Regions from separate parts of the Streptomyces sp. NPDC056161 genome, predicted to be linked through region 2. Evidence: riboswitches for the same ligand, from Rfam matches in the RefSeq annotation. Region 2 holds a riboswitch; the other holds the start of a gene.

Region 1 (6,643 bases), on a different contig from region 2:
GGCGAGGTGCATGGGGAGTTCGCTGGTGGGCGCCAGCGTGCCGAGCACCTGTCGGCCGTCCAGGTCCACGCCGGTCACGTCGTCCGGGGTGAGCCGGTCGTACGGCACGCCCGACGGAGTGACGAGTACGAGGTCGCCGACGCGTACCGAGACGTTCCCGGAGGTGCCGACGACCAGTCCGTCGGACACGGTGCGGCGGGCCGCGGCGACCAGCGCCGTCCAGGCGCGGGCCGCCTCGGCGCCCGCGCCTCCATGTGGTCCGTGCTCCCGACACCGTTCAGCCATGTCGCGATCCTGCCGGGTGCGCAGGATCCCTTCAACGGATCGCCGCAACCCCCCTCCCATGCGACACTCCCAGTACCACCTCAGTTCACCTTTCGTTCATCCAGGTTTCCTACCTTCAACCAGCCAATGACTTCGAACGAATGCCTGGGTAAATGGAAGGCTTCTCGCTGATCCTCGCGATCGTGGTGATCACCGCGCTCGCGTTCGATTTCACGAACGGTTTCCACGACACCGCCAACGCGATGGCCACGACCATCTCGACCGGCGCACTCAAACCCAGAGTGGCGGTGGCCATGTCCGCCACCCTCAACCTGGTCGGCGCCTTCCTCTCCGTCGAGGTCGCCAACACGATCTCCAAGGGTCTCGTCGACGAGAGCGGCATCCGCCCCGAGGTCATCTTCGCCGCCCTGGTGGGCGCGATCCTCTGGAACCTGCTGACCTGGCTGGTGGGTCTGCCCTCAAGCTCCTCGCACGCGCTGATGGGCGGTCTGATCGGCGCCGCCGTCGCGTCCGCCGGCACGGGCGCCGTCCACGGCGACGTGCTCGTCACCAAGGTCCTCGTCCCGGCACTCGCCGCGCCCCTCGTCGCCGGGGTGGCGGCGCTGCTAGCCACCCGGCTGTCGTACTCGCTCGACGGCGCCGCGGAGGGCAAGGCCGCCGAGAAGGGCTACCGGGCCGGCCAGATCGCCTCCGCGGGTCTGGTCTCCCTGGCCCACGGCACCAACGACGCCCAGAAGACCATGGGCGTCATCACCCTGGCGCTGATCGCCGGCGGTGCGATCGCCCCCGGCTCGAACCCGCCCACCTGGGTCGTCCTCTCCGCGGGTCTCGCCATCGCGCTCGGCACCTACCTCGGCGGCTGGCGCATCATCCGCACGATGGGCAAGGGACTGACCGACCTCCGGCCGCGGCAGGGCTTCGCCGCCCAGACCAGCGCGGCGACCGCCATCCTGGCCTCCTCGCACCTCGGCTTCTCGCTCTCCACCACGCATGTCGTCTCCGGTTCCGTGATGGGCGCGGGGCTGGGCCGCAAGGGCGGGGTGGTGCGCTGGTCGACGGCCGGCCGGATGTGCGTCGCCTGGGCGCTGACGCTGCCGGCCGCCGCGCTCGTCGGTGCGCTCGCGGAAGTCGTCACGGAACTGGGTGACTGGGGCACCGCGGGTGTGGCCGTCTGCCTGGTCGGCTCCGCCGTGGGGATCTGGCGGGTCTCGCGGCGTGAGGTCGTGGACCACAGCAACGTCAATGAGGTGAACGGCACCCGGGAGTCGGCCGTTCCGGTTGGGCCGGCCGTTCCGGTTGGGCCCGCCGCTGTGGTCGAGTCGGTCGGTGTGGTGTCCGCCACCATCGGCGCCGGTTCCGCGGGTTCCGGCGGTTCCGCCGGTTCGCCCTCGGGGGCGGGCGGGCCGGCCGCTGCGGTCGCCTCGGCCGCGCCCGTCGCCGCCGATCCGGCCGGGCCGCCGCCGAGTGCCGCCGTCTGAGACGCGAGGAAGAAGCATCACCATGGACACCATGCACATCGACTGGGCGGCTCTCGGTTCCGTCTTCGGCGTCAGCCTCGGGGTCACCGTGGCGCTCGTGGGGCTGTTCACCCTCGGGGTGGCCGGATTGTCGCGCCGTGAACGGGCCGTTGCGCGGGGAGGTTCCGCGGGGGTGGCGTTGGCTGGGGCGTACGCCTGCTTTGTGGCGTGCGCCGCGGCTGTGGGGTATGGGATCTTTTTGATCGCGGGGTGAGTGGTTCGGGGCGTGGGGGTTTTGCGCAGTTCCCCGCGCCCCTACCGGGGTTCGCGTCGTTGCTCGGCCGCGCGTGCGTGGTCGTTTTTGCGCAGTTCCCCGCGCCCCTACCGGGGATCGCGTCGTTGCTCAGCCGCGCGTGCGTGGTCGTTTTTGCGCAGTTCCCCGCGCCCCTACCGGGGATCGCGTCGTTGCTCGGCCGCGCGTGCGTCGTCGGTTTTGCGCAGTTCCCCGCGCCCCTATCGGGGATCGCGTCATCAGTCCGCCGCGCGTGCGTCGTGGGTTTTGCGTGGTTCCCCGCGTGCCCATCCGGGGGAGTCGTCTCGGTATGAGGCTGGGCACACTCTTCCCTTGCAGGTCAGCGGCTGGTTGACGGTTCTTCGGGGGGCGTGGTGGACTTCCGGAGCCATGTACGGCGGCAGGAGAGGAAGCCGGTGCGAATCCGGCGCGGTCCCGCCACTGTCACCGGGGAAGGACTTCCCCGGGAGCCAGGAACTCTCGCCGCCGGTCTCGTCGAACCAGGGCGTGGACACCCTGAGTGAGGACATATCGCCATGCTCGGCTGCGGATTGAGATACAGCACCAGGTCGCTTCCCGACCCGACGGCCGGCTGAACCGGTGCGTGCCGATCGCGTCTTCGCGTACGGCGCCGCTCTCGGCCTCCTCGGCGATCTGCTCGTGGGCGATCCGCGCCACGGACATCCGGTCGCCGGGTTCGGGCGTGCCGCCGGCGCGGCGGAGCGGGTGCTGTGGCGGGACCACCGGGGGTGGGGAGCCCTGTACACCGCCGTGTGCGTCGGCGGTGCCGCGGGCCTCGGAGCGCTGGCCCGGCGGGCCGTGCGTGCCTCCCCCGCCGGTTCCGTGGCGCTGACCGGGGCCGTCACCTGGGCGGTGGTGGGCGGGACTTCGCTCGCCCGGGAGGCCCAGGCCGTCCGGCGGGCCCTCGACGCGGGGGACGTCACCGCGGCGCGGGCCCGGCTGCCGCATCTGTGCGGACGGGATCCGCAGGCCCTCGACGCCCAGGGGATCGCGCGGGCCGTCGTGGAGTCGGTGGCCGAGAACACGTCCGACGCGGTCGTCGGGGCGCTGGTGTGGGGGGCATTGGGCGGGGTGCCCGGGTTCGTCGCCTTCCGTGCGGTGAACACCCTCGACGCGATGGTCGGGCACCGGTCGCCGCGGCACCGGCGGTTCGGGTGGGCCGCCGCGCGGCTCGACGACGTCGCCGGCTGGCCGGGGGCACGGCTCACCGCGGTGCTCGCCGCCGTCTCGGGCCCGGACGCACGGGGTGCGGTGCGGGCCTGGCGGGCCGACGCCCACCGGCATCCGAGCCCCAACGCCGGCCCCGTGGAGGCTTCCTTCGCCGGGGCGCTGGACGTGCGGCTGGGCGGGACGCTGTCGTACGGGGGACGGGTCGAGCACCGGCCCGTGCTCAACGGCGGCGGGCGGGAGGTCGCCGCCGCGGACATCGACCGTGCGGTACGGCTGTCCCGCCGGGTCGGGCTGCTCGCGCTCGGCGTCACGACCGCAGCGCGGCTGGCCGTGCGGGGGCGCACGTCATGAGCGGTGGTGGGCTGCTCGTCGCCGGTACCACCTCCGACGCGGGCAAGAGCGTGGTCACGGCGGGGATCTGCCGGTGGCTGGTGCGGCAGGGCGTCGCGGTCGCGCCGTTCAAGGCGCAGAACATGTCCCTGAACTCGTTCGTCACCCGCGAGGGCGCCGAGATCGGGCGGGCCCAGGCGATGCAGGCCCAGGCGTGCCGGATCGAACCGACCGCGCTGATGAACCCGGTCCTGCTCAAACCGGGCGGGGAGCAGAGCAGTCAGGTCGTGCTCATGGGCAGGCCGGTGGGCGAGATGAGCGCGCGCGGGTACCACGGCGGACGCCAGGAGCGGCTGCTGGGAACCGTGCTCGACTGCCTCGCCACGCTGCGGGACACGTACGACGTGGTGATCTGCGAGGGCGCGGGCAGCCCGGCGGAGATCAACCTGCGGCGGACCGACATCGTGAACATGGGCCTCGCCCGCAAGGCGCGGCTGCCCGTGCTGGTGGTCGGCGACATCGACCGCGGGGGTGTCTTCGCGTCGTTCTTCGGGACCGTGGCGCTGCTGTCCCGCGCGGACCAGGAGCTGGTCGCCGGATTCCTCGTCAACAAGTTCCGCGGGGACGTCGGCCTGCTGGAGCCGGGGCTCGACATGCTGCGCGGCCTGACCGGGCGGCCCGCCTACGGCGTCCTGCCGTTCCGGCCCGGCCTCGGCATCGACGAGGAGGACGGGGTGGCCGTCTCCCTGCGGGGCGCGGTACGGGAGTCGGCGCCGGCCGCACCGGTCGGCGAGGACGTGCTGCGCGTCGCGGTCTGCGCGGTGCCGCTCATGTCCAACTTCACCGACGTGGACGCGCTGGCCGCCGAACCGGGCGTCGTCGTACGGTTCGTGGACCGGCCGCAGGAGCTGGCCGACGCCGATCTCGTCGTCGTACCCGGGACCCGGGGCACCGTCCGGGCGCTGGCCTGGCTGCGGGAGCGCGGGCTCGCCGAGGCGCTTGGCGACCGGGCCCGCGAAGGCCGGCCCGTCCTCGGCGTCTGCGGCGGCTTCCAACTGCTCGGCGAGCACATCGAGGACGCGGTCGAGTCGCGGGCCGGGCAGGTGAGCGGGCTGGGCGTGCTGCCGGTCCGGGTGCGGTTCGCCCGGGAGAAGACCCTCGCCCGGCCCGTCGGCGAGGCGTTCGGTGAGCGGGTCGAGGGCTACGAGATCCATCACGGCGTCGCCGACGTCACCGGGGGCGAGCCCTTCCTGGACGGCTGCCGGGTCGGCGCGGTCTGGGGCACGCACTGGCACGGCTCGCTGGAGTCGGACGGCTTCCGGCGGGCGTTCCTGCGCGAGGTGGCCGCCGCCGCGGGGCGCCGCTTCGTACCGGCGCCCGACACCTCGTTCGCCGCGCTGCGCGAGGAGCAGCTCGACCGGCTCGGCGACCTGATCGAACAGCACGCGGACACGGACGCGCTGTGGCGGCTCATCGAGTCGGGCGCGCCGCCAGGACTGCCCTTCATTCCACCGGGAGCGCCCGCATGAGCACAGTGTTGTTGTTGTCGACCGCCGACACCGATCTGCTGGCGGCACGTGCCTGCGGCGCGTCCTATCTGATCGGCAACCCGACGCGGATCGATGTCGCCGAGGAACTGCCGGCGCTGCTGCGGCGGGCCGACCTCGCCGTCGTACGGCTGCTGGGCGGCAAACGGGCCTGGGAGGACGGGCTGGCCGCGCTGCGGGCGTCGGGGGTCCCGACCGTGCTGCTGGGCGGCGAGAGCGTGCCCGACGCCGAGTTGATGGCCGAGTCGTCCGTGCCGTCCGGTGTGGTCGCCGAGGCGCTGCGCTACCTGGTGGAGGGCGGGCCCGACAACCTCGCCCAGCTCGCCCGGTTCCTGTCCGACACCGTGCTGCTGACCGGTGAGGGCTTCGACGGGCCGCGGACGATGCCGGAGTACGGCGTGCACGGCGAGCGGGCCGCCGTCGAGGGCCGCCCGACCGTCGGCGTGATCTTCTACCGGGCGCACGAACTGAGCGGCAACACCGCCTTCGTGGACACCCTGTGCGACGCGATCGAGGCGCGCGGCGCCAACGCGCTGCCCGTGTACTGCGGTTCGCTGCGCGACGCCGACGCGGGTCTGTACGAGATCCTCGGCCGGGCCGACGCGCTGGTGGCGACCGTCCTCGCCGCGGGCGGCACGCACGCCTCGCAGGCGTCGGCGGGCGGCGAGGAGGAAGCCTGGGACGTCGGGGCGCTCGCCGGTCTTGACGTGCCCGTGCTGCAAGGGCTGTGCCTCACCTCGTCGCGGGACGCCTGGGACGGGTCCGACGCGGCGCTGTCCCCCATGGACGCGGCGATGCAGGTCGCCATCCCGGAGTTCGACGGGCGGCTGATCACCGTGCCGTTCTCCTTCAAGGAGCAGGGCCCGGACGACGTGCCGGTGTACGTCGCCGACCCCGAGCGGGCCGACCGCGTCGCCGGCATCGCCGTACGGCACGCGCGGCTGGGGTACAAGCCCCACGCCGACAAGAAGATCGCGCTCGTCTTCACCGCCTATCCGACCAAGCACTCCCGGGTCGGCAACGCGGTCGGCCTGGACACGCCCGCGTCGGCGGTGCGGGTGCTGGACGCCCTGCGCGCGGCCGGCTACTCGCTCACCGAGTACCCCGCGGGCGGCGACGAGCTGATCCATCGGCTGATCGAGGCCGGCGGCCACGACGTCGAATGGCTCACCGAGGAGCAACTGGCCGCCGCGCCCGCGCGGGTGCCGCTCGCCGACTACCGGGCGTGGTTCGACACCCTCGACCCGGAGCTGCGCCGCGCCATGCTGGAGGCGTGGGGCGAGCCGCCGGGCGGTCTGTACGTGGACGGCGACGACATCGTGCTGGCCGCGCTCCGGTTCGGGAACGTCGTCGTGCTGATCCAGCCGCCGCGGGGCTTCGGCGAGAACCCGATCGCGATCTACCACGACCCCGACATGCCGCCGTCCCACCACTACCTGGCGGCCTACCGCTGGCTGGAGAACAGCTTCGGCGCCGACGCGATCGTGCACATGGGCAAGCACGGCACGCTGGAGTGGCTGCCGGGCAAGGGCCTCGGCCTG
Region 2 (6,643 bases):
GGTGTTCGCGGTGGCCTTCTTGACCGAGCCGTCGAAGGAGTTCTCGAACTCCTTCAGCACGGCGACCTCGTTCTTGCCCGGGTGGACGAAGACCGTGCCGTGCTCGGCGGCGGGGATGTTCCACTCCAGGCCCTGGAAGACCAGGGTGTCGCCGATCTTGTCGCGGGCCGCGACGATGTCGGGGTTGACCTTCTCCACACCGATCTTGGCGTGCGTCTCGCTGCCGTGGTCGGTGATCACCATCCAGTCCAGGCCGTGCGCGTTGCCCTGGCGGACGTGGTCGATGACGCGGTACTTGGCGTCGTTGCTGTGCTGGGTGTGGATGTGGTGGTCGCCGGCGAGCCACAGGTAGCCGCCGGAACGGGAGCCGTGCGACGCGTTCGCCGCCGTGGCCGGGGACGCGGCCGCCTGGCCCGCGCCGCCGAGGACGCTGCCGGCCGCCAGGCCGGCGCCGAGCAGTCCGGTGCGGCGGAGCATGGAGCGCCGGGACAGCTGGCTGGGCGTCAACTCCGCGTCGGGCACCGACAGGTCGAGCGCGGGCGGCAGGGACGTGGTCTCGTCGCCCCCGTGGTGATGGTGGTGGTGACCGTGGTCGTGTCTGTGGCCGTGGCCCATTTCAACTCCCGCTGACAACAGGGACGTACACGCTTGGGACGTGTGGAGTCTGCAAAGCCCTGGTAAACGGCGGGAATCAAGGCAATGGTGTGGCAAAGAAGGCCGGATGTGCAGCGGGCGTCGGCGCCCGCCCGGAGCTGCGCCGACGCCTCTCGCACCGGCGGGTCCGGCCGATCCCGCACTACGGGCCGCACCGCCGGCCGACCGACCGGCCGCCCTCACATCGTTTTCGGCCATCGGCATCACCGGGCGGGCCGTGCAGGACCGTCCGGTACGGCACGGGAACGCCAGTCAGCCCGAGACGATCCCGACGACCAGGTTGATCACGGTGGCCAGGATGCTGGTGCCGAAGACGTACGACAGCAGGCAGTGCCGCAGCGCCACCGCACGGATCGTCGAGCTCGACACACTGGTGTCGGAGACCTGGTAGGTCATGCCGAGGTTGTAGCTGAAGTACAGGAAGTCCCGGTACGCCGGCGGCTCGTCCGAGTTGAAGTCGATGCCGCCGGACGCCGTGCAGTAGAGGTAGGCGTAGCGCGTCGCGTACATCAGGTGCAGGGCCGCCCAGGCCATGAAGACCCCGCCGAGCGCGGCGACCGCGGCGGCATGGCCGTCGGCCGACTTGCCGAACGCCAGCAGCAGCACGATGCCGAGCAGCCCGCACAGGGCGGCCACGACCACGACGAGTTCCTCCAGGACCGGGCGGAAGTCCTCGCGGCGGATGTTGCGGTGGGTCTCCTCGGCGTCCAGGGGCCACAGCACGATCCAGCCCACCACCACGAAGAACGTCTCCGTCGCCGCGATGCCGGCGAGAAGCCCGAGCGGCAGGTCGGTCGGCAGCCCGACGGCCACGCCGACGACCGCGCCGCCGGCCGTCGATCCGAACAGCCGGGAGACCGCCGAGAGCGGCAACCGTGCACCCATGGGCCGCAACAGTAGCGGCCGGGGCGCCGCCCCGAGGGCAGCCGGGGCCGTGCGGCGGAAGGCACACCCGGGTACGGACGGATGCCGTCCGGCGCTCGTCGGGCAGCGGCGCGGGCAGGTCCGCCATCCGAATGCCGGACGCGACCGGACGCGACGGCGGCCCGCCCCGTAGGCTGGCCCGTGCAGCTGGTTCGCCCCCGTCAGCCGGACGGGGCGCGTCGTAAGAGGGAACCCGGTGGAAATCCGGGACTGCCCCGCAGCGGTGAGCGGGAACGACCGCCGTCATACGCACTGGGCCCGATGTACCGGGCCTGGGAAGCGACGGCCAGTAGGAGTCTCGTACGGCTCTGTGCTTCGTACGGACGAGACGTGCCCGCGAGTCCGAAGACCTGCCCGTTGCCCGCGCGCGAACCACTCGTGCGCGGACATCCCGGTGACCCCGAGGGCGGGTCGGGGACGCCTCCGGACACCGTCCGGGGAGTGAGGCCAGGCGGACGAACACACGCTGCCACGCGTGATCGTGCCGTCCCCTCCGGCACCCCTTCGCGCTCTCGTCCCGTCGCCGGGACCTCAGGGAATCGTCTCGCGAAGGAGATCTCCGTGACCACCGAGCCCACAGCCGGGGGCGCACGCGCCACCGTGTACGGCTACCCGCGTCAGGGACAGCACCGGGAACTGAAGAAGGCCGTCGAGGGCTACTGGGCGGGCCGCGTCGGCGCCGACGCGCTGCGCGCCACCGCCGCCGGACTGCGCCGGGCCACCTGGCGGCAGCTCGCCGAGGCCGGCATCCACGAAGTGCCCACCGGTGACTTCTCGTACTACGACCACGTCCTGGACACCACGGTCATGGTCGGCGCGGTCCCGGACCGCCACCGGGCCGCCGTCGCGGCGGACGCGTTGGACGGCTACTTCGCCATGGCCCGTGGCACCCAGGACCTGGCGCCGCTGGAGATGACCAAATGGTTTGACACCAACTACCATTACCTCGTACCGGAGTTGGGCCCGGACACGGTGTTCGCGGCGGACTCGGCCAAGCAGGTCGCGGAGCTGACGGAGGCCCTCGCCCTGGGCCTCGCGGCCCGGCCGGTGCTGGTCGGCCCCGTCACCTACCTGCTGCTGGCCAAGCCCGCGCCGGGTGTCGCGGCGGACTTCGATCCGCTGACCCTCCTCGACCGGCTGCTGCCGGTGTACGCGGAGGTCCTGGCCGACCTGCGGGCGGCCGGCGCCGAGTGGGTGCAGCTCGACGAGCCCGCCCTCGTCCAGGACCGCACGCCGGCCGAACTCGGCGCCGTCGCACGTGCCTACCGTGCCCTCGGTGGTCGCACCGACCGGCCGAAACTGCTGGTCGCCTCCTACTTCGACCGGCTCGGCGAGGCCCTGCCCGTGCTGGCCGACGCGCCGGTCGACGGGCTCGCGCTGGACTTCACCGGGCGCGGGGCCGCTCAGCTCGACGCGCTGGCCGCCGTCGGCGGACTGCCCGGCAGGCGCCTGGTCGCCGGCGTCGTCGACGGCCGCAACATCTGGGTCAACGACCTGGCGGCGTCCCTCGCCACGCTCGGCACGCTGCTCGGTCTGGCCGGCCGGGTCGATGTGGCGCCCTCCTGCTCCCTGCTGCACGTCCCGCTCGACGCGTCGGTCGAGCGGGACATCGAACCGCAGCTCCTGCGCTGGCTGTCCTTCGCCCGTCAGAAGACCGCGGAGGTGGTGACGCTGGCCCGCGGCCTCGCCCACGGCACGGCGGCCATCACCGCCGAACTGGCCGCCAACCGCGCCGACCTCGCCTCCCGGGCGGCCTCGCCCCTCACCCGCGACCCGGCCGTGCGCGCCCGCACGGCGGCGGTCACCGGGGCCGACGCCCGCCGTGACCAGCCGTATCCGGTGCGGGCGGCGGCCCAGCGCGCCCGCCTCGGCCTGCCGTTGCTGCCGACCACCACCATCGGCTCCTTCCCGCAGACCGCCGACCTGCGCACCGCCCGCGCCGACCTGCGGACCGGCCGGATCGACGACGCCGGCTACGAGGAGCGGATCAAGGCCGAGATCCGGGAGGTGATCGCCTTCCAGGAGAAGACCGGCCTGGACGTCCTCGTCCACGGCGAGGCCGAACGCGACGACATGGTCCAGTACTTCGCCGAACGGCTCACCGGATATCTCGCCACCCGGCACGGGTGGGTCCAGTCCTACGGCACCCGCTACGTCCGCCCGCCGATCCTGGCCGGTGACATCTCCCGCCCGGACCCCATGACCGTGCGTTGGACCGCCTACGCGCAGTCCCTGACCGACCGTCCCGTCAAGGGCATGCTCACCGGCCCGGTCACCATGCTCGCCTGGTCCTTCGTCCGGGACGACCAACCGCTCGCCGACACCGGCCGGCAGGTCGCCCTCGCCCTGCGCGACGAGGTCGGCGACCTGGAGACGGCCGGTACCCCGGTGATCCAGGTCGACGAGCCCGCCCTGCGCGAGACCCTGCCGCTGCGGGCCGCCGACCGGGCCGCCTATCTGGACTGGGCGACCGAGGCGTTCCGGCTCACCACCGGCGGGGTGGGCCCGGACACCCAGGTGCACACCCACATGTGCTACGCGGAGTTCGGTGACATCGTGCAGGCCATCGACGACCTCGACGCCGATGTGATCAGTCTGGAGGCGGCCCGCTCGCGCATGCAGGTCGCGCGTGAGCTGGCCGCCCACGACTACCCGCGCGAGGCCGGACCCGGCGTGTACGACATCCACTCCCCGCGCGTCCCGAGCGCCGAGGAGACCGCCGAACTCCTGCGCGACGGCCTGCGGGCCATCCCCGCCGAGCGGCTGTGGGTCAATCCCGACTGCGGTCTGAAGACCCGTGGCTGGCCGGAGACCCGCGCCTCGTTGGAGAACCTGGTCGCCGCCGCCCGCGCCGTCCGGGGTGAGCCGGCCACGTCCTGACCGGCGGTGCCCGGTCCGGGCCGGGGCGGGGCGTCGTGCCTCACCCCGGTCCGTCGGCCGCTTCGCCGGGCGGGTTCCCGGCCGAGATCCACTCGTGGACGAGGCTCGGGGACAGGCCGCCGTCGGCGGCTATGACGCGCTCGGGCACGCCGCTCAGCCAGGCGAGGAGCACGGCCCTGCGCAGTTCGGCCGCGCGGGTGGCGAGGCCGGCCCGGTAGGCGCCCGCGGAGCCGACGACGAGCTTCGGGGCGTCCTCCGCCAGGCGCCGGGCAGCCTTGCGGACGGTGCGTCGTGCGCTCAGTGTGTCGAGGTCGTTCATGCCGCTCTCGCCTCCCGTCGTTCCCGTTCCGTGCCGAGAGAACTCCGTTCCGTGTCGAGGGGATCGTGGTCCGTGTCGAGGGGGCCACGGCGTGTGTCCAGGGGGCCGTGGTCCGTGTCGAGGGGGCTGTGGTCCGTGTCGAGGGGGCTGTGGTCCAGGTGCCAGTGCAGGTCCCGTACGCCGGGCTCCAGGGAGAGCCGGGCGATGAGCCGCTCCAGGCTGCGCGCGGGGTCGCCGGTGACGCAGACACCGGCGCGCAGCGCGGTGGTGTCCTCGCCGTCGCGCAGCACCCGCAGCCCGGTGGGGGCCAGCCCGTCCCCGGTGAGGGCCTGGGTGAGCAGCGCGCGGACGTGGGTCTCGTCGGCGCGGTCGCAGACCAGGTGGACGCTTGCGCGCACACCCTCGGTGTCGGGGTCGCGCTGCGGCAGCCGGTCGATCAGCCGGCCGGCCGGACGCAGCATCAGGTGGACGCCGAGGACGACGGCCGTACCGATCGCGCACAGCGCCAGCCGACCGGACGCGGCCAGCACGCCGACGGCGGCCGAACACCACAGCGTGGCGGCCGTGTTGAGGCCGCGGACGCCGCCGCCCTGGCGCAGGATGACTCCGGCGCCGAGGAAGCCGATGCCGGACACGACGTAGGACGCGACCCGGGTGGGGCTGCCGGTGTCGCCGACGGCCACGCTGTAGAGGACGAACAGCGTGGCCCCGGCGGCCACGAGCGCGTTGGTGCGCAGTCCTGCCATGCGGGCGCGCCACTGGCGCTCGACGCCGATCAGGGCGCCGCAGCTGACGCCCACCGCGAGCCGCAGCAGGAATTCGAAAGTGGTCAGGTTCGCCATGGGAACCTCCCCTCCCCCGTCGCGACGGGGCAGGTCGAGGGCATGGCAGCCGCCGGTGCGGGGCGGGGGGCTACCGGATGCCCGAGGAGCGGGGGGACATGGGAATGCGGGGCCCGGTATGGCCGGGACTGCTACTACCGCTGCTGCGATCCATGTCGCTCACCTCCTCCTCGGTCGGCGGCGCCCGGTCCTCCCGGGCGTCCGGCACTCCTCTATATTTGCACAGCGACGCAAATTCTGCCCGTCCTTGCCGCAGATCGCGCCGGGTGCCCCACCCGGGTCGCCGCATCGCGGGCCGGGGCGCGGTGATGGGGGGAGGCGACGGCGGCGGCCGGGAACTGCGGCACACGGTCCGGCCCGGTCAGGTCAGGTCAGGTCAGGTCAGGTCAGGTCAGGTCAGGTCGCCAGGATGGCGTGGAGGTGGATCGCGCCACCGGTCGTCGCTTTCAGGGGCGTGTGGCGTGGGGTGAGTCCGTGACGGGCGGGCAGGCCGGCCGCGGTCATTCCTCGCGGGGCCTGCTGATCCGCCCGCCGAGTCCGACGTTCGCCCGCAGCCAGGCGGCGAGCGCCTCGGTGAGTCCGTCCGAGCGCTCGGCCTCGTCACCCTTGCGCATCACCATGACCCGCTCGACGGCCTGCCGGTGGTAGTCGCGCACCACGGCGGCGGCCCGCGCCGGATCCCGGGTGGCGACGGCCTCCACGATCTCCAACCGGGCGGGCTGCAAGCGCCCCGCGACCCGGCCCCAGTCACCGCCCTCGCCGCCGGACATCTTGACCGCGAGCCCGATCTGCACCTCGGAGATGAACCGGCACAGTGCGGCGAGCAGCGGGTTGTGCGAGATGTCGGCGAGGGTGGCGAAGAACCGCTGCAACGCCGCGGCGGACTCCTCCACGCTCTCCGCCTCGGTGATCCGCCCGGCCGCCTCGCGCAGCCCGGCGATCTCCTCGTCCGAGGCCCGCTCGGCGGCGAGTTCGGCGGCGAACGCGTTGAGCACGCCGAGCAGGCCCAGCACCTCCCGTGCGC

Evidence for each region. A riboswitch is a leader RNA that binds a small molecule or an ion and turns the genes downstream of it on or off. The one in region 2 is predicted to bind cobalamin.
Region 1: linked by a shared signal. The riboswitch ahead of ACFC09_RS24150 (cobalamin biosynthesis protein) and the one ahead of metE (5-methyltetrahydropteroyltriglutamate--homocysteine S-methyltransferase) in region 2 are both predicted to bind cobalamin.

The regions. Positions count from the first base shown of each region.
Region 1 is NZ_JBHJUV010000026.1:65,087-71,729, reverse strand. Features, by position in the region: gene ACFC09_RS24165 (class II aldolase/adducin family protein) at 1-285, opposite strand, end outside; gene ACFC09_RS24160 (anion permease) at 438-1,763, shown strand; gene ACFC09_RS24155 (hypothetical protein) at 1,795-2,016, shown strand; cobalamin riboswitch at 2,393-2,537, shown strand; gene ACFC09_RS24150 (cobalamin biosynthesis protein) at 2,635-3,576, shown strand; gene ACFC09_RS24145 (cobyric acid synthase) at 3,573-5,084, shown strand; gene cobN (cobaltochelatase subunit CobN) at 5,081-6,643, shown strand, end outside.
Region 2 is NZ_JBHJUV010000012.1:95,869-102,511, forward strand. Features, by position in the region: gene ACFC09_RS13650 (histidinol-phosphatase) at 1-615, opposite strand, end outside; gene ACFC09_RS13655 (DUF1345 domain-containing protein) at 907-1,539, opposite strand; cobalamin riboswitch at 1,761-1,930, shown strand; gene metE (5-methyltetrahydropteroyltriglutamate--homocysteine S-methyltransferase) at 2,140-4,458, shown strand; gene ACFC09_RS13665 (hypothetical protein) at 4,499-4,777, opposite strand; gene ACFC09_RS13670 (MgtC/SapB family protein) at 4,774-5,619, opposite strand; gene ACFC09_RS13675 (FadR/GntR family transcriptional regulator) at 6,120-6,643, opposite strand, start outside.